Prochlorococcus marinus XMU1405: one gene and its partner. The protein of the gene in region 2 interacts with the protein of the main gene of each other region in a pairwise test. Links are inferred from orthologs where the notes say so. Each region holds a gene or a part of one and is shown on either strand. Other genes may lie near its edges. The genes, in order: dnaB and dnaA.

Evidence for each region.
Region 1: the proteins of dnaA (region 2) and dnaB interact in binary tests that used the Escherichia coli proteins (3 or more experiments, as listed by UniProt). The link is inferred for Prochlorococcus marinus XMU1405 from one-to-one orthologs.

Annotation. Positions count from the first base shown.
Region 1 is NZ_JAAORF010000003.1:597,109-608,430, forward strand. Bases 3,906-6,890 are described here. They hold dnaB (replicative DNA helicase), read left to right. Parts: upstream 3,906-4,699; coding sequence 4,700-6,082; downstream 6,083-6,890. Other genes in these bases: HA148_RS09305 (acyl-CoA desaturase), read left to right, coding at 3,906-4,165; rplI (50S ribosomal protein L9), read left to right, coding at 4,186-4,641; mnmG (tRNA uridine-5-carboxymethylaminomethyl(34) synthesis enzyme MnmG), read left to right, coding at 6,095-6,890. Also shown: gcvP (aminomethyl-transferring glycine dehydrogenase), read right to left, coding at 1-705; glycine cleavage system protein GcvH, read right to left, coding at 750-1,139; HA148_RS09295 (aminotransferase class I/II-fold pyridoxal phosphate-dependent enzyme), read right to left, coding at 1,142-2,434; HA148_RS09300 (hypothetical protein), read right to left, coding at 2,453-3,151; more of HA148_RS09305, read left to right, coding at 3,227-3,905; more of mnmG, read left to right, coding at 6,891-8,062; HA148_RS09325 (chorismate lyase), read left to right, coding at 8,111-8,686; HA148_RS09330 (RNA helicase), read right to left, coding at 8,666-9,229; HA148_RS09335 (SprT family zinc-dependent metalloprotease), read right to left, coding at 9,313-9,840; HA148_RS09340 (hypothetical protein), read left to right, coding at 9,926-10,345; HA148_RS09345 (RNA ligase family protein), read left to right, coding at 10,368-11,322. UniProt on the Escherichia coli protein: The main replicative DNA helicase, it participates in initiation and elongation during chromosome replication. Travels ahead of the DNA replisome, separating dsDNA into templates for DNA synthesis.
Region 2 is NZ_JAAORF010000001.1:502,452-513,714, forward strand. What follows is about bases 5,427-8,352. They hold dnaA (chromosomal replication initiator protein DnaA), read left to right. Parts: upstream 5,427-6,156; coding sequence 6,157-7,548; downstream 7,549-8,352. Other genes in these bases: HA148_RS02930 (TIGR04282 family arsenosugar biosynthesis glycosyltransferase), read right to left, coding at 5,427-5,969; HA148_RS02940 (glutathione S-transferase), read right to left, coding at 7,557-8,352. Also shown: HA148_RS02890 (4a-hydroxytetrahydrobiopterin dehydratase), read left to right, coding at 1-175; HA148_RS02895 (DUF3136 domain-containing protein), read right to left, coding at 181-408; HA148_RS02900 (Rid family detoxifying hydrolase), read right to left, coding at 494-886; gloB (hydroxyacylglutathione hydrolase), read right to left, coding at 911-1,651; hisG (ATP phosphoribosyltransferase), read left to right, coding at 1,692-2,330; HA148_RS02915 (ABC transporter ATP-binding protein), read left to right, coding at 2,343-4,139; HA148_RS02920 (GNAT family N-acetyltransferase), read left to right, coding at 4,139-4,669; HA148_RS02925 (TIGR04283 family arsenosugar biosynthesis glycosyltransferase), read right to left, coding at 4,666-5,352; more of HA148_RS02930, read right to left, coding at 5,358-5,426; more of HA148_RS02940, read right to left, coding at 8,353-8,786; gorA (glutathione-disulfide reductase), read left to right, coding at 8,839-10,203; HA148_RS02950 (calcium/sodium antiporter), read right to left, coding at 10,206-11,263. UniProt on the Escherichia coli protein: Plays an essential in the initiation and regulation of chromosomal replication. Binds in an ATP-dependent fashion to the origin of replication (oriC) to initiate formation of the DNA replication initiation complex once per cell cycle.

The DNA of each region.
Region 1 (11,322 bases), on a different replicon or contig from region 2:
ATGTGCTTGAGATATTAAAAATGTTGGATCAAATAATTCCCCATTTTTGCCGGGTAATTGCAACAAAATTCCGAAAACATCCTCATTATTAGGAAGGTTGCTTGGAGTAAAGCGTTTTAAGGATATTCCCAAAGGTTTTGCCCTGGTTTGTAAAACATTAAAAGTATGATCAAAAACATTTGACTCTACTAAGTAAACTTTCGAAGATTTATTTTTTCTTGCGGAAAAACTCATAGCCATAGCTTCTGCAGCAGCAGTGGCTTCATCTAACAAAGAAGCATTAGCAACAGGGAATCCTGTCAGTTCACAAACAATAGTCTGGAAATTAAAAAGAGCTTCTAGTCTTCCTTGAGCAATTTCTGCTTGGTATGGAGTATAAGACGTATACCACCTGGGGTTTTCAAGAACATGCCTTTGGATTACTTTAGGCATGTGATTATCGTAATAACCAAGTCCTATTAGAGATCTCATTTTAATGTTTTTATTAGCAATCTCATCTAATTCGTTTAAAGCCTCAATTTCCGAACATCCACTGGGTAATATTTCAGAAGAATTATCTTTTAACTGAATATCCTCAGGAACAACTTGATCTATAAATTGATCAATATTATTGAAACCAAGCTTGAAGAGCATTGTCTGCTCATCCAAATCACTCAGACCAAGGTGTCTATTAATAAATAAATCTGAATTAACGGTGGATTTCATATCCAATTTTTTCAACAGCTTAGCCTATTGATAAAGATTTTGCTTTAAATTGGCATGACCTTTGATTTATATACCTCTGAGGTCATCAAATTATCAAATGATACTTTGGATTCGGGTTTAATAACAATCAACCATCCTTCTCCAATCGGATCATTCTGTAAAAGCTCTGGGTTATCAATAACACTTTCATTTACAGATACTATTTCTCCTGAAAAAGGCAGGTAAACTTCCTCAACAGCCTTAACAGATTCTATTGTTCCAAATGTATCACCTTTCTCTAAAGTTGAACCTTGATCAGCTAATTCAACAAAAACAATATCCCCCAATTGATCAACAGCAAATTCACTAACTCCAATTTTTAAAAATCCGTTTTCTTCTAATACATATTCATGCGTATCAGCATAATTAAGGTTATCTGGAAATTGGTAAGACATAATTAGGTTGATAAAGAAATTAGAGAATCTTTTGTAATTAATTTTGCCTCTAATAATTCAGATAATAGTTGAATTAAAGCAATTTTGATATGAGCTATGTGAGAACCACCTTGAACATAAATGTTATAGGGATCTCTTAAAGGAGCATCAGCAGAAAATTCACTCGTACTACCTTCAATAAATGTACCTCCTGCCATTAATAATTTTGAATCATATCCGTCCATTGATGATGGAACAACATTCAGAAAAGAATCTACTGGTGAAGAATTTTGAAAAGATTGACAAACTTTTTGTACCAAATCAGGATTATTCAATCTTACTGACTGAATAAGATCAGATCTATAACTTGCTGGCTCTGGTAAAACCTTAAATCCCAAATTTTTAAAGACTGCTGCAATCATATCAGCACCTTTTAGTGATTCGTGAACAATTTGTGGTGCTAAAAACAAACCCTGCAAAATTAATCTTCCTAGTCCAAAATTTATTCCTGCAGAAGAGCCAATGCCTGGTGAAGTTAATCTAGAACATGCCATTTCAACCAGCTCTGCATCTCCTGCAACGTACCCACCAGTAGGAACGATTGTTCCCCCCAAATTTTTAATCAATGATCCAGCAATTATATTTGCACCTTTAGAAATTGGTTCACTATCTTCAACAAGCTCCCCATAACAATTATCAACAAAACATATACAATTAGGATCAAGAGAATGAATAAGACTACAAATTTTCTCTATCTGATGATTCGTAAGAGATTTTCTCCAGCTATATCCACAACTTTTTTGTATGAATACTAATTTGCATGAATTTTCTTCAAAAGAATGAACAATTTTTTCTTCAAAAGAATCAAAATTCTCGCAGATATTTATTTGCTTGTATTCAATGTCAAAATCTTTAAGTGAGCCTTTTCCTCCTCCCCTTATTCCTATGACTTCTTCTAAAGTGTCATATGGTTGTCCTGTAAGAGATAACATTACATCTCCAGGTCGAAGAATTCCAAATAAGACAGAACTTATTGCATGCGTTCCACTTACAAATTGCATCCTCACAGCAGCCTTTTCAGCAAGAAACAATCTTGCAAATACCGCATCAATTTTTTCTCTAGATATATCATCATGACCACTACCAGAAGATTGATTGAAATGACTAGTAGAAACTTTTTCTTCCTTAAAAATTGTCAAAATATTTTCTAATTTCTGGAAAACCTGATTGGACCTTTCTTGGAAAACTTTACTTAAACTCTCTTCAACAGAAAGAATAGCTTTTTCAGCCAATTTTAAGTTATTGTCAAGAGTCATTTATTATGAAAATTCATCTTATTTTTCAGAAGCTAAATTTCTTAATTCTGCGAGGAAAGCATTAGGTCCCCTACCCTGAAAATAAGAAAGTGTTTTTGAAGCCTCATATAAATCAAGAAGTTCTCCATCTAATTCTTCTGCCGTATAATCTCTAATTCCTGCAATTACCTCAGCAAAACGTTCTCTACGGGCAGATTTATTGACAGCATAGGCTTCCATTACCTGCATTTTACATGATCTCCAAGCCTTATTCTGACAAAAATGCACTGAAAGAGCATCACTTAAAGCAGAAGCTTCTTCATCTTCTATGTACCAGTCAAAAGATGAAGGTAGAGGTTTTAATCCTGAAAATATCTCGAATAACTCCCCGGCCGACAATGGATTACCAGAATCATTTTTTAGGGGTAATGCAGACTCTTCCAAAGATTTCCATAACTCTGGGTAATCACTTTCAAAACGATCCCTGATTTTTTCAATACCTTGATCAAGAATCGTATTAACTTGAGCTAAAGCAAGAAAAACTTCAGGACCTGGCGAAGATAACTTACCATTCCTAAGATTAGAAATTTGCGAATTATGAACTTTACCTAAATCAAGAACTTCAGAAAGTAATGGCAATACTCTGTGAGACCATCCATTTCTTTCATGCCAGAGGTGTATCAAATGAGCCATAGCCCTTCGACCTCTAGATAATTTATCGCGATATCCGAGACTCACAGATAATTAAACTTATCAATAGTATAGTATGATAATATTACATATCGGTAATTTTGAAAATAGTATTTCAATATCATGAATTCAGTAATTTTCCAAGAAACAGCAAAATTAAAAAAACCTGTTCCAGCTGAAAAAGTTATAGAACTCTCAGAAAAATTACTGGAACCTTCCAGTCATTCAAAAAGATATCCTCCAAGACTACATAAAACGTGGGGAACAATAGTTTTTATGGTTGCAATTCATATTCTTTCTCTTGTAGCTTTACAACCAAAATTTTGGAGTCTCCCTGCAGTCACTTCATTATTATTTTTTTACTGGGTAACTGCTTGTTTAGGAGTCACCCTTGGATATCACAGATTGCTATCACACAGATCGTTCATTGTGCCAAAATGGTTAGAAAGATTTTTTGCTACCTGTGGAGCCATAAGTTGCCAGCATGGCCCAATAGATTGGGTAGGTTTACATAGGCATCACCACTCTTTTTCAGATACCGAAGTAGATCATCACAATAGTAAAAAGGGGTTTTGGTGGAGTCATATGGGTTGGATGTTTAAAGACGTAGAAGCACTAAAAGCTGTTCCAAAACTAAGTGCAGATTTAATCAAGGATCCATACTATAGATTTCTAAATAAATATTTTTTATTCTTACAAATTCCTATTGGACTTTCATTGTACGCAATAGGTCAAAAATTAGGAGTTGGAGGATGGGCTCTAGTCCTTTGGGGAATTCCATTGAGGCTTGTGGTTGTTTATCACGTGACTTGGCTAGTCAACTCCGCAACGCATTGTTGGGGTAAAGCACCATTTGAAAGTGGTGATTCATCTAAAAACAATGCATGGGTTGCTGCATTAACTTTTGGAGAAGGTTGGCATAATAATCATCATGCATTTCCTAATTCGGCAAAACAAGGATTATTTAAAGGTCAGATAGACATAACATGGGAACATATTAAGATTCTTGCAAAATTTGGTTTTGCAAAAAAAGTAAAGTTACCCTCTAGGTCTTATTATTAACTATATTGTTCAATATTTTCATGTCTAAAAGAGTACAAGTCGCATTAACTGAATCAATCGCATCACTAGGTAAAGAAGGAGATCTAGTTGATGTAGCACCAGGATACGCAAGAAATTTTCTGTTACCTTATGGGAAGGCAATGAATGTAACACCAGCAGTCCTTAAACAAATTGAGAGGAAGAAAGAAAAAGAAAAAATCGCTGCTGATAAATTAAAGCAAGAAGCTTTAGATTTCCAAACTGCATTATCTACAATAGGTAGGTTCACTATCAAAAAACAGGTTGGAGAAGATGGTGTCCTTTTTGGAACGGTTACGAATGGTGATGTTGCCGAAGCGATAGAAGCGGCTACTAAAAAAGAAATTGATAGAAGAAACATTACTGTTCCTGATATCCATAATTTAGGTTCCTTTACTGCAAAAATAAAATTACATCCAGAAGTAAATGCAGAAGTAAATATTGAAGTAACAAGTTAATCAATTTGTTGCATTATTTTGAAAAGTAGCCAGAGTATATATCTAAGCAATTAAAGATATGGTTTCCGTACCTTTTCCAAATAATGGGCAAAATAAAAATTTTAAAAAGGATTTTAATAGTGAAAATGCTGGATTAGTTCCTCCTCAAAACGTTCAAGCAGAGGAAGCAGTTCTTGGTGGAATACTTCTTGATCCAGACGCGATCGGAAGAATTGCAGACTTAATTAAACCTGAAGCTTTTTATATAAATGCCCATCAAGAGATTTATAGAACAGCATTAATGTTGCATACCCAGGGAAAACCAACTGATTTAACATCAATGAGTGCTTGGTTAGCAGATAATGGATCATTAGAAAAAATTGGAGGAAACAGCAAACTGGTAGAACTCGTTGAAAATGTTTCCTCTACAGCTTCCATAGAACAAGTTGCTAATTTAATTAACGACAAATTCATGAGAAGGCAACTTATTAGATCTGGAAATGAAGTGGTTCAACTAGGTTTTGATCAAACTCAAGATACTAATGAAGTTCTAGATAAAGCAGAGCAAAAAATATTTGAAATCAGTCAAGAAAAACCTTCAAAAGGTCTGACTCAAGCAGCTGAAATCCTTACAAGTACTTTCAATGAAATAGAGTCAAGATCATTAGGTACTTCAGTAGCTGGAATTCCTGTAAATTTCTACGATCTTGATGCGATGACTCAAGGTTTTCAAAGAAGTGATTTAATAATTGTTGCTGGAAGACCTTCAATGGGGAAAACTTCAATGGTTCTTAATCTAGCTAAAAATGTTGCACAATCTCAAGATTTACCTGTGTGTGTATTTAGCCTTGAAATGAGTAAAGAACAGTTGACATATAGACTGCTCTCTATGGAAGTGGGAATCGAAAGTGGCAGGCTAAGAACAGGAAGATTACAGCAAGATGAATGGCCATTACTCGGAGAAGGTATCAATTCATTAGGTCAATTACCAATATTTATAGATGATAAGCCTAACTTAAGTGTTCTAGAGATGAGATCTCTGTGCAGAAGATTAATAGCTGAACAAAAAAAAGAACTTGGATTAATTGTGATTGATTATCTGCAGTTAATGGAAGGATCAACCCCTGATAATAGAGTGCAAGAACTTTCACGAATAACAAGAGGTCTTAAAAGCATGGCCAGAGAATTAAAAGTACCAGTAGTAGCTTTATCTCAGCTAAGTAGAGGGGTTGAGTCTAGAACAAATAAAAGACCAATGTTAAGCGATCTAAGAGAATCAGGATCTATTGAACAAGACGCAGATTTAGTATTAATGATTTACAGAGATGAATACTATAATCCGGAGACTGAAGATAGAGGAATTACAGAAATCATTGTCACTAAACATAGAAATGGACCCGTAGGAACTGTTAAATTATTATTTGAACCTCAATTTACGAGATTTAGGAATTTAGCTAACTAAATCGATCCTAAAATGCAAGATCATCAATCAACAAATGAATCTTTTGACATCATCGTTATTGGAGGAGGACATGCAGGATGCGAAGCCGCTATAACAACAGCAAAATTAGGTTTTTCTACTGCCTTATTTACAATTAATCTAGATAGAATTGCCTGGCAACCCTGTAACCCTGCGGTTGGAGGCCCAGCAAAAAGTCAGTTGGTTCATGAAGTTGATGCATTAGGTGGAATTATTGGTAAATTAGCCGATGAGACAGCTATTCAAAAAAGAATATTAAATGCAAGTAGAGGCCCAGCTGTATGGGCGTTAAGAGCTCAGACAGATAAAAGAGAATACTCAAAAAGAATGATTGAAATACTACAAAATACAGATAATTTATCTTTAAAAGAAGCAATGATTACTGAACTGGATATTGCAAAAACTGAACAAATTGGATTGAACTCAAAAAAAATCATAAAAAAAAGAATACAGGGTGTAAAAACATTCTTTGGTAGTTACTATTCAGCGAAATCAGTTATCATCACAGCTGGTACGTTCTTAGAAGGCAAAATATGGATAGGGAATAAATCTATGTCAGCAGGTAGGTCGGGCGAACAAGCAGCACAAGGTCTCACTCAAAACTTGCACGAAATTGGTATTAAAACAGAACGTTTAAAAACAGGAACTCCAGCAAGAGTTGACAAAAAAAGTATCATTTTTGATGAATTAGATATTCAACCTAGTACTGCAGCTGATAAATATTTTTCGTTTGACCCAGATATAAAAAATAATATGCCCCAAGTTAGTTGTCATATCACTAGAACTACTTCTAAAACACATCAACTCATTAGAGATAATTTACATTTAACTCCCATTTACGGCGGTTTTATTGATAGTAAAGGTCCAAGATATTGTCCCTCTATTGAAGATAAAATCGTTAAATTTGCCGATAAAGAATCACATCAAATTTTCTTAGAACCAGAAGGAATTAATACCCCTGAAATATATGTACAAGGATTTTCAACAGGTTTACCCGAAAATATTCAATTAGAACTTTTAAGAACCTTACCTGGATTAAGTGAATGTAAAATGTTGCGACCAGCATATGCTGTGGAGTACGACTATATTCCTGCAACACAGCTCCAAACATCTCTCGAAACGAAAGAAATTGAATATTTATTTAGCGCAGGACAAATTAATGGGACTACTGGTTATGAAGAAGCAGCAGCACAAGGGTTAGTTGCAGGAGTCAATGCGACAAGAAAATTAAACAAAAAAGACCCAATAATCTTCACTAGAGAAAGCAGTTATATTGGAACAATGATCAATGATTTAATTACCAAAGATCTCAAAGAACCATATAGAGTTCTCACTAGTAGGAGTGAATATAGGTTAACTCTTAGAGGAGATAATGCGGATAGGAGATTAACGCCATTAGGTTATCAAATAGGACTAATTAATGAGAAAAGATGGTCGGTCTATCAAGAAAAAATGAAATTCCTCGAGGAAGAGAAATTAAGATTAAATAATACTCGTTTAAAAAATACCGATGAAATATCAAAAAAAATAGAATTAGAAACGGGATCAAAAATCAAAGGCTCAACAACTTTGAAAGAACTCTTAAAAAGACCAAATTTTCATTATTCAGATCTAATTAAATATAATTTGAATAAAAAAAATCTAGGTCCTTCAATACAAGAAGGTGTTGAAATAGATATTAAATACGAGGGTTACCTTAAAAGACAAAAAAACAACATAGAACAAATAAATCGTCAAAGATGTAAATCTCTGCCTCAAGAAATAAATTATGAAAAGATAGAGACATTATCTTTAGAAGCTAGAGAAAATTTGAATAAGATAAAGCCAAAAAATTTTGGTGATGCCTCAAAAATTCCTGGAGTAAGCAAAGCTGATTTAACTGCATTACTTGTTTGGCTAAAAATAAGAGAAATTAAAAAAGAAAAGGCAAATATTTTTATCGAAAAAAAGTTATCATCTTAAAAGGATTCCTTCTGAGCACTGAATAATAAACTTTTTAAATCACCAAATATTTTATGGGAAGAAAAAGCCTCCTCTTTTTTAGTGAAAAATTCACTCCCAAAAATATCTGGTCCATGGAAATTAATGTTGCTTGGGGATGGAAGTCCAACTAGACATTTACAGCTTTTAACTAATCAAGAGACAAAAATTAAGTTAATTTCAATGCGAGTTGATCCTCTATTCATTGAAGAAGGTCCTAAAGAATTAAATCAATTAAATGGACCTTTAATTAGAAGACAAGTATGGATTAAAAACAATAATAAAAACCTAGCATGGGCTGAAAGTTGGTGGAATGAAGAACAAGTGAATGAAAATTTAAAAGCCAAAGAAGAACCAATTTGGAAGAATTTGACGCAAGACAGATCAGAATTGTTTAGAGAAGTTGACCGAATTTCACTTGTTAATTCAAATTGGTTAGAGGATCAATTTTGTTTTAAAGGTCCATTCTGGTCAAGAAATTATAGATTTTTTCGAGACAAAAAGCCCTTAACAGTTATTAGAGAAGTATTCAATCCACATTTAGAAAGTTTATTAGGCTATTCAGGAATTAAAGAATTTACGAAACTATACTCTTCTTCTTCTTGATCTGGGAAGATTTCTTGATTTTGATTGAACTTGTTGGTTTGATTGAACTCTCGAAGTATTATTCTCTTTTTCTGAATCTCTTTGCCATCTTTCAACTTTGAAATCCATCTCATCTGGCCAATCTTCGTCCTTACTCTCTCTCACATAAGGTAATTTTTTTTGCTCAGTTGTATCTATATTTTTTGGTTGCCTTAAAGATATTGCTTCTAAAGGTCTTTTTGAGTACTGTTTAGCTGATTCATAAGAATTTGATTCTCTAGAAAATGTCTTAATATCGCTGTTATCATCATAAAAATTCTCATCATTCCAATCATCATTATCTTCATCAAAAAATAAATCCACTTTTTCAGATACCCATCTTCCTACTTTTTTCACACTCTTACTTGTTATTCCTTGAAAATCTGAGTTCCTTCTTTTTCCTGGTCTAGCACCAGATACTCCATCAACAAATTGCCTTCCAGTTTCGAAAATTTTATCAACCTGTTTATCAACAATATTTTTATCAAAACTATTTCTAAGATTTCTAATTCTCTTTGAATCCATAAATTATTTTGCTTTTTAAAATATAAATTACATTAAAAAAATAAATAATTCCAAATATAGAAACAAAAACACATCTTATATTTTTAATCAAACAAAATTAAACAGTTTTTATTCCATGATCCATTAAAGAAATTGACACAACATTTTTTACAAGCAATATTCTTTATCCTTTTCCTGTAGAAAAATTTCTCACCACAATTTTGACAAGTTCCTATGTACTTTAATTCTCTCCTTTCAATAGGAAATGAGTGCCTCACAGAAATTTGAAAATTCTTCTCTTTCTCATTAATTTCATTCATCTTTTCTAAGAAATTTGGACCATGTATCTCATTTTTTTTTAATATCCTATCTACCCATGCATGAATCATTTCATGACATAAAGTACTGTTTATTTCACTAGTAGATAATTTACTCAAAATAGGTTTCGATAAGATAATTTCAGAATCTATAAAACCATTAATGCGTTTTCTTTTATAAAAACCAGCAGTAGTTTTTAATCTATTATCACTCCATCTAACTTTTACTAAAGGGTGATTATTAACCGTTAAAGAATTTTCAAAATATTGGCTATTAAATCTATGAAATAAGGGTAAAAGAGGAATTACAGGCATTATGGATTAAAATTAGTATTATTTTGACAAAAAAAGCCATCAAAAACGATTTCTTTTCTTAAAGTAATAAAAAACTCAAATCAACATGGATGCAACACTAGTTAAAGATATCGGAATTAAAGCATTATTAGTTGGTGGAGCTGTACTAGTTTCTTTTTGGACTTTTAATGCAGTCAAATTAGTTATAAGCGCCAGAGGAATTAATCCATTAGTAAGAAAGTTTTTCGATCAAATAGCTGCTGGCAGAATTGATGCAGCTTATGGTTTGACTACAAAAACTTATAAAACGCATGTAAAACGACAAGATTTTCTTAAATTTTTAGCTAGTTTAAACCTCAATAAATATAGAAATTTAAAATCAGGAAGACCTAGAGTCCAAGAAGATCAAATCATAATAACTTTGAATCTAAAATCAGAAGACAAACAAGATGAACTCCCATTAGATTTTACTTTTGCAAAAACTGACAATGATTGGAAAATAGACAGAATAGCTAAAGTTAATTAATAATTTCTTGTGAGGCAAAAAATTGTTTAAAGAAGAAATAATACATCAATTAGAATTACACCCAAGTAGATTAGATAAAGAAAAAATCATTTCAGAAGCAATGGAAGATGGTCTAGATGATTTTTTTGAGGGTATACGTATGGCACTTGATCCATTAGTAACTTTTGGTGTAAAAATTGTCCCTGAGAAAGAGACTGAAAAAAGTCAAAATTTTTTATGGGAAGATTTTAGAAAATTAGCCAATAAGCTTATTCAAAGAGAACTTACTGGTCACGCTGCTCGCGATGCAATTCTTACGGCTATGGAATCTGCAACAAAAGAAGAGTGGAATGGATTTTATAGACGAGTTTTAATTAAAGATCTTAGATGTGGTGTATCTGAAAAAACAATCAACAAGATAGCAAAAAAATTTCCCAAATATACTATTCCTATTTTTTCTTGTCCTTTAGCTCATGACAGTGCAAATCATGAAAAAAAAATGATAGGGAAAAAGCAAATTGAAATCAAATTAGATGGTGTACGCGTCTTAACTATTATTAGACAAAATAAAGTAGAAATGTTTTCTCGTAATGGGAAACAATTCCATAATTTTGGTCATATTATTTCAGAAATAGAAAACGCCTTAAAAGAAGATCCAGCACCTTATGACTTAGTACTCGATGGTGAAGTGATGAGCGCTAACTTTCAAGATTTAATGAAACAGGTACATAGAAAAGATGGCAAACAAACAAAAGACGCAGTTCTACATCTATTTGATTTATGTCCCCTTGAAGACTTCCAAAAAGGGCGATGGAACACTAGTCAAACAGCAAGAAGTTTATTAGTAAAAGAATGGGTAGCAAAACATTCTTTACTTCTTAGACATATAAAAACACTTGACTGGGAAAATGTAGATCTAGATACCATTGAAGGACAGAAAAGATTTGTAGAGCTAAATAAATCTGCTGTAGAGGGTGGATATGAAGGGGTAATGATTA
Region 2 (11,263 bases):
AATTAGTAAATTCATGGGTGAAATTGAGAAATTATGTAAAGAAAGGGATATCTATCCCAATATCAGCTTCGGAAAGAATTTTGTAAGTCTTTCAATATTTTTAGACGATAAAGAAATATCAGATAAAGAAAAAGACTTTTCAATGGATATTGATAAATTTTATCTAGAAGATTAGTTTTTTTAATAATTATTTGGCTTTGCAATATCTCTTTTGATTAAAGCCATTAAATATGTTGGTGCTTTATATCTGCCAGGCAGACATCTATTTAAAGTTTCAAGATGACTCCAACACACTGTCTTTTCAATATCTTTAACTGAGTTTCCTTTTAAAATTAATAGTCTAAGAGCTTTGCAAAATAAAGGATAACCTGCTTCTAGTTCATCTATATTAAGCTTTGCTGCTGACATAAATCAAAGATGAATTATCAACTAATAATCTATACAACTATGGTGCACAATTGGTTCATATTTCAAATTTCTCAATAATTAGAAATTAATCTAGAAATGCGACGCAATCTATTTCAACTAAAACTCCTTTTGGTAGAGATGAAACTTCCACACAGGCTCTTGCTGGGGGATTCTCTATATTAAAAAAATCACTATATATTTTATTGACAATTTGAAAATTACTTAAGTCAGTTAAGTAAATAGTTGTTTTTATTACATCCTCTATTTTTGCTCCACCAGCTTTAAGAACTTCTGCGAGATTTTTTAAAACTTGAATAGTTTCCTTCTCTATATCGCCTAAACATGTTATTTCATTTAAAGCTGGGTCTATAGCAATTTGACCAGAACAATAGATAAAATCCCCAGCTTTTATAGCTTGATTATAAGGTCCTACTGGATCTGGAGCATTTGATGTTTTAATTACTTGTTTGGGGGACATTTGTTTAAGAAGATACCTATCTATTTAAACCCATAAATCTTTATTTTCTCTTAAAAAAGTAAATTCTTCTAAATTTTTTGCTCTTAAGAAAAGGTTTATTTTCATCTCTTCATCAAGTAAAAATGGAATTGTCAATTCATTAAGAGAATGTTTTTTTTCAACTTCCGAAAGTTTATTTTTTATATCTTGATCTTTAGGTTTCAGATTTAATGCCCACAATATATTTGACTTTGTATATTCATGCGCACAATATATGTGAGTATTTTTAGGTAAAGATTTGATTCGTTCTAGTGAAGAATACATTTGTTGATAAGTTCCTTCAAAAATTCTTCCACAGCCTCCAGAAAATAATGTGTCACCAATAAAAAGAACAGGGTTTTCACCTTTCAAAAAGAAGGCAATATGTGAGCTTGTATGTCCCAATACTTCAATTATTTTTACTTCTTCATCTAAAATATTTAAAGTTTCTCCATCTTCTACAGATACATTTTGAAATGGTATGCGCTTTTTTTCTTTGGAGGAGGCAATAACCTTTACATTCGGCCATCTTTTAATAAGGGACTTCGTTCCTCCAATATGGTCTGAATGATGATGAGTTTGCAAAATAGCTTCTAAGTGAAAATTGTTTTCATTTATATATTTAACAACTGGTTCGTGAACAGATGGATCTACAACTACAACGGATTTATCTTTTACCCACAACCAAATAACGTTATCACTCAAAACTCTAAGTCCGATTATATTTCGAGCTTTATTAAATTCCATTGTTAACTTAGAATGAAGAATCCTTGGAAGAAATTGATCTATGTTCACTATAGCTTTACCAAAGGGAGCTCTGTTAAAAGATTCAATTTCAACTTTTAAAAGAGCTGGGCTAGATTTCTCTGACGCGTTAGACGAAAATAATAGATCATTAACCTTTGAATCAAATTGCAAACGGGCTAAAGCTCTATTAGTAAGAAATGGAGATGTTCCTGTTTATGTAAGTTATGGTCAGGCTGATTTGGGTATTGTTGGGTATGACGTTTTACGAGAATCTGAATTAAAAGTTGCAAAGTTATTAGATTTAGGATTTGGGGGTTGTCATATGTCGTTAGCGGTTAAGAAAAATAGTAATTATTCAAAACCAACAGATCTTCCAGCGAATTGTAAAGTAGCTAGTAAATTTATAAAAACAGCAAGATCTTATTTTGAAGAATTAAATATTCCTGTAGAGATAGTTCATTTGACAGGTTCAGTCGAGCTTGGTCCTATTACAGGTATGGCAGAGGCAATAGTTGATTTGGTGGCAACAGGAAAGACTCTGAAAGAGAATGGTTTAATTAAAATAGATGATCTTTTCTACTCGACTGCAAGACTAATTGGAAATCCTTTATCTATGAGGTTAGATGATAATCATCTCAGAGATACAATTTTATCAATAGAATCAAAAAATGCTTTATAGAAGATTAGCTAAATGTTTTTTAAAGATTTTAGAAGGATTAAAAAGTTAGGTAAATATTTAACTAAAGATAAAAAAACAATCTATTTAATTTTAATAGTTTTGTTACCTGTTTCTTTCTCTGGAGCTATTCAACCATTATTACTTGGTCAAGCAATTACTATTCTCAAGAACGAAAATACCGATGTTTGGCTAAGTAAAACTTACTTTGGGCAGTCAATAAATGCCATAATATTAACTTTATTTATAACAGTTCTATTTAGATTAGTTCTACAGGGATACCAAACTTACAACATCCAAGCAGTGGGACAACGTTTGACAGCAAGAATAAGAAGAGAACTTTTTGATCATTCAATATCTTTATCTCTTAGGTATCACGACAAAATGCCTGTAGGGAAATTATTAACTAGATTAACAAATGATGTTGATGCTTTAGCCGAGGTTTTTGGGAGTGGTGCAGTTGGAGTCATTGCTGACTTCGTCAGTTTGATAGTAATTTCTTTGACAATGCTGTCAATTGATAGAGGACTTGCAATTTTATTACTTCTAACTCAAATCCCAGTATCATATTTTATTATTTGGCTTCAAAAACGTTATAGAAGAGCCAATTATCAAGTAAGAGAAGAATTGTCTCAACTCAACTCTGATTTTCAAGAGAATCTTCAAGGTTTAGAAGTCGTTCAGATGTTCAGAAGAGAGGCTTTCAATAGCAAGAAATTTTCCAATACTGGAATTGCTTATAAGAAAGCAGTAAATGGAACAATATTTTATGACAGCAGTATTTCGGCATTTATAGAATGGATTTCTCTTGCAGCAGTTTCCTTGGTTTTAGCAGTTGGAGGATATTTTGTAACTTCTGGAAATATTGGTTTAGGAACATTAACAACTTTTATATTATATTCCCAAAGACTTTTTGAACCTCTAAGACAGCTTGCAGAAAGATTTACTCAGATACAAGGAGGTTTAACAGCTGTAGAAAGAATAAATGAATTACTGGATGAAGAAATACAGATTAAGGACTCAATTTCCGCAAAACATTTTTTAGAAAATGCAAAAAATTTAAATAAGAAATTTAATGGCAAAATTGAGTTCAGGAATGTAAATTTTTTCTATAACGAAGGAGAACACATCATAAAGAATTTATCTTTCATAATCAATCCAGGAGAGCATGTGGCTTTTGTAGGGCCAACTGGTTCAGGTAAGACTACGATAATAAGACTATTAAGTAGATTGTATGAACCTCAATCTGGCCAAATTTTAATTGATGATATAGATATAAAAGACATTCCTATTGCAACTCTTAGAAATATGTTGGGGGTAGTTTTGCAAGATACCTTTATCTTTAGTGGAAACGTCGCAGATAATTTGAAACTAAATTCGAATATAGATAATTTTGAATTAGAAAATCTCTGTAAAGAATTAGGGTTAGATAATTTGTTGAAAAAGTTACCTGAAGGTTTGAACACCTCACTAAGAGAAAGAGGGGGGAATCTCTCTTCTGGTGAGAGACAACTTCTTTCAGTAGCTAGAGTAGCGATTAGAAATCCTGTTGTATTAATAATGGACGAAGCAACAGCGTTTATGGATCCCTCTACAGAGGCTACGTTGCAGAAAGATCTTGAGAGAATTCTGTCAAAAAGAACAGCATTAGTAATAGCTCACAGATTAGCAACTATTGAAAGTTCTGATAAGATTTTAGTCTTAAAAGGGGGTTCATTAGTTGAAGAGGGAACACATAGTGAATTAAGGATGAAAAAGGGTTTATATTTTCAACTCTCTGAGCTTCAACAAAAAGGATTTGCAAATTTTTAATGATTTTTAGAAACCAAGGATCTTTAATAAAAAAATCAAACAGCATATCAATGGATGTGCTAATAGATCTATATGGTTTAAATTCTTATGAGTTTACTCAAACAAATAAAAAAGAAATATTTGTATGTAGTAAAAATAAAGATCTAGATCTAATAGAACTAGATCAACTTTTGCAAACTGTTGGATGGAGCAGAAGACCTATAAGGAGGGTAAAAAGAGCTTTGGATTTCAGTATTTTGGTGGTTGGTTTATGGCGTCATGATAATAAATTCCCCAGACTAGTAGGATTTGCAAGATGTACTGGAGATGGAATTCTAGAAGCAACAGTTTGGGATGTGGCTATTAACCCTGTCTACCAAGGAATTGGATTGGGGAAAGAGTTAATGAAATATGTCCTAAAAGAATTGAAAAATATTGGAATTTCTAAAGTAACCCTTTTTGCTGATGCTGAAGTGGTGTCATTTTACAAAAGACAAGGTTGGATATTAGAACCTAAAGGCTCTAAATGTGCTTTTTGGTATGCAAATTAATCATTTTTATAGTAGTCAGAATATATAGATTTTAACGATTCGCCTTTTAACCATCTTCTCCTAAAGTGCCAGTTCTTAATTGCTTGGATAAAAATATTAGTTCTTTCCCATTTCCTTGAACTTATAAAAATAGGTAAATTTAATTGTTTTAAATTTTTTTTTTGGTTTAATCTCCTTAAAAAATCTACATCTTCCATCAAAGGTATCTTTCTAAAACCATTATTCTTAAAATAGGCAGTTCTATGAATTATTAAACCTTGATCACCATACGGTTGTTTAAAAAATTTACTTCTAAAATTCACGAGAATTTCGAGGACTCTATAAATTATCTTTTTGTGATTAATTTTGAATTCAAAATAGTAAATACTATTCTTGTTTCCATTCAAAAATGAATTTATTTTTTTAAACCAATCATTAGTTAATCTTGTGTCCGCATGTAAAAATATGAGCCACTCTCCTTTTGAATTTTTAGCTCCAATATCTAATTGTAAACCTCGATTCCTTTCTTTGGATAAAAATACTTTCGCTCCATAAATATTTGCTATATCAAGCGTTTTATCTTCACTTCCACAATCAACAATTATGATTTCACCCTCTTTCTGCATACTTGACAAGTCTGAAAGCAATAATGGTAAATTATTAGCCTCATTAATAGTTGGAATGATAATTGAGATTTTTGACAAGTCGATTACTTCCTATTTTCAATATCAATAATTGTATCTATATCTATTTTTTTATCTAAAAACTTATATTTTAATTTTGTAGAAGCGAAATTATCAATTGTATTTTGAAGAACATTTTCTGTCCCCCACTTTATGTTTATAAAAGGTAAATATATATGCGACGACATTATTTTTTTTGATAAACCAATAAGCCAATATCCACCATCATTAGATGGTCCTAAAATAAGATCATTTTGTTGAAGCTCTTTTAGAGTATTCAATAAATCTTGATGGCATAAATCTGGAAGGTCAGTACCAATAAAAATAATATTTTTGATCTTATGTCTTGCACAAAATTTTTTGTTGATAATTATTTGCCGTTTCATTTTTTCTCCCAAGCAGCCCTTCCCCTGTAAATTAAATTTTTTAATGCCTAACTCTCTAGTCCATCTTCTGCAATTACCTAACCCCAAACCAGATATAGCAATAGAAATATCAATTAGTTGATTTTCTTGGAGAGATTTTGCGACTGAAATAGTGTGTTTGGTCATTACACTTTGAACCTTTGCAGAATTACTTTTACCTATATCTTTAGATAATCTTGTTTTGCATCTACCAAAACCATGCCATTTTGCCATGATAATAAGTAATGCTTTATCCAATAATTTATGCCGTTTTATAATAATTATATGCCTTAAAAAAATTTTTTTTCTTATAAATTTGTATGATGCTTTGTTAAGTAATTTTAAATTTGTCGTGATCTTGTGATTTCCTAATGGCCAATTAGTAAATTCCAACTAGATTAATAATCTAGAGAAAAAAATTTTGCAAGCAATTAATCCTATTTGGGCGGAAGTTCAACAATCACTTCAAAAAAGTTTAAGTAAGCCTTCATTTGAGACATGGATAAGGCCTGCTAAATTTAACTGTTTTGAAAATGGCTTATTAACCTTAATTGCTCCAAATACATTTTCCAGTGATTGGTTAAGAAAGAATTATTGTCAAACTATCGAAAAGGCTGCAAAAGAAATATGCGGCCATGATGTAAAAGTTGTTTTTAAATCTGAAGAAAATATTAGTAGCGATTCAACAAATAAAGAGAACCTAGATGAACAGATCGTGAGTCATAAGACAAAATCATTTCATAATAGTCAAGATATTTCTTCAAAAAATAGATCTAAAAATCCCAACGGTCTAAATTTGCGCTACGTCTTTAAAAGATTTGTTGTAGGTCCAAATAGTAGGTTAGCTCATGCCGCGGCTTTGGCAGTTGCCGAATCACCTGGGAGAGAATTTAATCCATTATTTATTTGTGGTGGAGTAGGTCTTGGTAAAACTCATTTAATGCAAGCAATAGGGCATTATCGAGTAGAGATAGATCCAGAAGCAAAAGTTAAATATGTATCTACAGAGACTTTTACTAATGATGTTATTAGTGGTATTAGAAGAGATGGAATGACAGCTATTCGAGATAAATATAGAAATGTAGATTTGATTTTAATAGACGATATACAGTTCTTAGAAGGCAAAGAGTATACGCAGGAAGAATTCTTCCATACTTTTAACGCTCTTCACGAATCAGGCAGTCAAATAGTTATTGCAAGTGATAGACCCCCAAATCAATTATCGGGAATTCAAGAGAGATTAATTTCTAGGTTCTCAATGGGTATGACCGCAGATATTCAACCCCCTGACCTTGAGACAAGGACAGCCATCCTTCAAAAGAAGGCAGAACAAGAGATGATGAGTCTTCCAAGAGATTTAATTCAATTTATAGCAGGAAGATTCACTTCGAATATTCGAGAATTGGAGGGAGCATTTACAAGAGCTGTCGCATTTGCATCAATAACTGGCTTGCCAATGACAGTCCAATCAATTGCTCCAATGCTTGATCCAAATAGTGTTGGAGTAGTTGTTACTCCAAAACAAGTTATTAATAAAGTTTCAGATTTCTTTAAAGTTTCTACCGATGAATTGATTAGTTCAAGTAGGAGAAAACCAGTAAGTCAAGCTAGGCAAATAGGCATGTATCTTATGCGACATGGTACTGATCTAAGCCTACCAAGAATTGGAGATGAGTTTGGGGGCAAAGATCATACAACAGTTATGTATGCTATTGAACAAGTTGAAAAGAAATTGTCTATTGATCCTAATGTTGCAAGTCAAGTTCAAAAAATAAGGGATTTACTGCAAATAGATTCAAGAAAAAATTTATAGTTTTTTTGTTAACTAGAAATAAAATTTTTAGGATCTTGATCATATCTGTGCCTAAAAGGTATCTTATCTATTTCATTAATATCACTAAGCGATTCAATTTTATTTAATGATTGTCTTAATAACCTTGCTGAAATAATTGGCATATCTCTTGGAACTGAGATTCTATTTTTTAAGTATCTTAAAGATATTCCTGAAAGTTTTTTAGGGATTAATACTTCACCTTTGACCATATGGGTTAAAGCTGATCTCAATGATTCCTCAAAGGATTCTTTATTGTATGGGTTTACTTTTAGTAAATTATCTTTGTGCTTTATCACTCTTTTAAGAGCAATTTTAGCGTAATATTTTGAATCATAATTTTTATTTAATTCATAATTTCCTAGACCCTCACCAGTATCTACTAGCTTAGAGAAAGTAATCTGTTTTTCATTGCTTTCTTTATAACATCCTCCCATTTGTGGGGGTAAATCATGAGAGTGAGTATGAAAATCTCCTTGAGTGCCTCTATAAGCACTTGTCCCTTCAAAAAGAGTAAGCCAATTATCTACATGACGGTAATAAGATCTTAAATTAAACCCTTTATAATAAGTAAGTGATGCATTCATTCTCTCCATATAGGGTATAAAAATTATATCTCCAACACCAGGCTCTATATCACCTGTATTAGATACTGATGGATCAACAAAACCTGATTTTGATCTAGTTAAGATTTCATCGAGTTTAGAAATGGATTCTTTAAATCTTTTTTTTCTAAAAGAGTTATCTAGAAAATTATAGCTTTCACGGCATAGCCAATTACACCAGGATCTGAAAATTTCTCTTTCTAAGTCTCGAATTTTGATAAGGTGACTAGATGTAATAAAAGATCCAAGTGCTCCAAATTCATTTTCTAGAAAAGCTATGATATTGTCACTTTCAGTTATAACTTGCCCTTTAAATTCAATTGCAGGTAATTTCCCCGATCTGACTTTTTCAAGGAACCATTTTTCTTTTTGGCCGTAGCAAAACATATTAATTTTCTTGACTCTGTATGGAATTTTCTTAAATTCAAGCCATAACCATATCTTCTGACAGTAAGGACACCAAGAATGCCTATCCCTATAGAAGGTAACTAATACATCATTTTCACTATGTCCAAATAATCTTAAATTTGCGTAGGAATTATTTATACCATGGACTCTATCCAGATCTTCAACTTCAAATTTATTTAAATCATCCCATGTCAAAATCCCATTCATTATTTGAATTAAAGCTATAAACTAACGTTATAATAATTGATTAAAAAAAGTCTTGGAATTTGAATTTGATTTAATTGTTGTTGGCGCTGGATCTGGGGGACTCGCGGCGGCTAAACGTGCGGCTAGTTATGGAGCAAAGGTCGCAATCATAGAAGCAAATCAAATAGGAGGAACTTGTGTGATAAGGGGATGTGTGCCTAAGAAATTAATGGTTTATGCAGCTAAAAGTAAAAAAAATATGGATTCTTCTGAAGGATATGGATTAAAAAATGAAGGTATTAATTTTGAATCAAATGTTTTGTTGAAGAATGTTAGAGAGGAGGTTTCTAGATTAAGTAATTTACATAGAAATTCTTTAAAAAACTTGAATATAACTATTTTTGAAGGCTTAGGAAGATTTATTACTCAAAATGAATTAGAAATTATTTGTTCAAAAACAAAGAAAATTAAAAACAAAGTAAGTTCAAAAAAAATTCTTATTTCAGTTGGAGGTAAACCAAAGAAATTAAATATTCCTGGGGTAAATTTGGCATGGACTAGTGATGATATTTTTGAATTAGAAAAATTTCCTAAATCAATATTAATTGTAGGAGGTGGATATATTGCCTGTGAATTTGCTTCTATTTTCAGAAATTTAGGTACTGAAGTAACTCAATTAATTAGAGGTCAACATTTACTTAATGGTTTTGATGAGGATCTTTCTTCATGCCTAGAGGAATCACCTACTTTTACTGAAATCAATATAATCCCCAATACTCAATTAAATTCTATCAAAAAAGTAAATGGAAATTTGGAATCTACCCTAGACTCGGGAGATAAACTCCTAACTGATAATATCCTTATTGCTACAGGAAGAGAACCAAATCTTTTGCCTTTAAATTTAGATTTTTTAAATCTAAAGATGGATGGCCAATATTTAGATGTCAATGAACTTAATCAAACAAGCAACTCAAATATTTTTGCAGTTGGCGATATCATAAATAAGCCAAACTTAACTCCAGTAGCAATAGAACAAGGGAGAGTTTTTTCGGATAATTTTTTTAATGACCAAAAAAGAAAAGTAAATTATGAATATATCCCTAAGGCCGTTTTTACTATTCCAGAAATTTCAACAGTTGGCTTAAGTGAGAAAAGAGCTAAAGAGATTTACTCTGGAAAAAATATAAAAATTTTCAAATGCAAATTTACCCCTATGTCTAATACCTTTAAAGAGAATAAATCAAAATGTATGTTGAAGATTGTAGTTCATAAGCTAACTGACAAAGTCCTAGGATGTCATATGTTTGGAGAAACATCGTCTGAGATTATTCAAATGGCATCAATTTCATTAAATGCAGGGATAACAAAAAAAGACTTTGATTTTACTATGGCTTTGCACCCAACTATCTCAGAAGAATTTGTGACTATGTATGGATAAAATTATGAATTAGAAAATTTTAATTTTTCTTGAACAATCAGAAATACTATAAGTAATGCAAAGTAAATAAATAAACCTATCCTTAATTCAGAAAGGAAGTCAAATTTATTCAGGAAAAGTATCTTATCGAGAATGTAGAAAATATAAAGATTAAGCAAAATAAATCCTTCAATTCTTGTAATTTTCCCTTTGCTCCAGAAAATTGGTAAGCATGCAAAGGTAGTTAAAACCATAAAAGGTAAGTCAACTTTTATTAGACTCTCTTCAATTACTAAACCTTTAAATCCAGAAAAAATACTGCAACTTCCAAGGATTAAAAGTTGATTGAGTAAATTACTTCCTATTACATTCCCAATTGCAAGATCTGTTTTGCCTTTAAATGCAGCAATTATTGAAGTTACTAATTCTGGTAAAGATGTCCCAGTTGCGACGATAGTTAAACCAATAATAATTTCATTTACACCCAAAAGAGTAGCGAGCGTTTGAGAACCATTTACTAAAATATTTGAACCAAAGCTTAAAAGAAATATTCCCAATATTAACTTTAGTAAAATATTCATTTTCCCTTTATAGTTATCTTTTAATTCTTCTATCTCTGGTTCAGCATCTTTTGTCTCCTCTCCTTTTTCATTGATGGTATTGATTTCCCATATTGTATTTAAGATTAAACAAAAAATTAGAAATATCCCTGCTTGCAATGTTAATAATCCTGTTGATGACATAGCCCAAACTGCACAAGAAATTGCCATTAAAAGAGGCACATCTCTTCTTACTATTCTGCTTTTTACTTTAAGAGGCGTTATCAATGAGCTTATGCCCAAAACAACGAGAACATTAAAAATATTGCTTCCAATTACATTGCTTGCCGCAAGCGAATCACTGCCTTTTAAAATTGAACTCAAACTTACCAACAACTCAGGAGAGCTTGTTCCAAGAGAAACAACTGTCAAACCAATTACTATTTGAGGTATTCCTAAAATTAAAGATAAAAATATGGCACCTTGAATAAAGAACTCTCCTCCAGCAAAAAGTAGAACTATGCCTAAAAATATTTCTATTA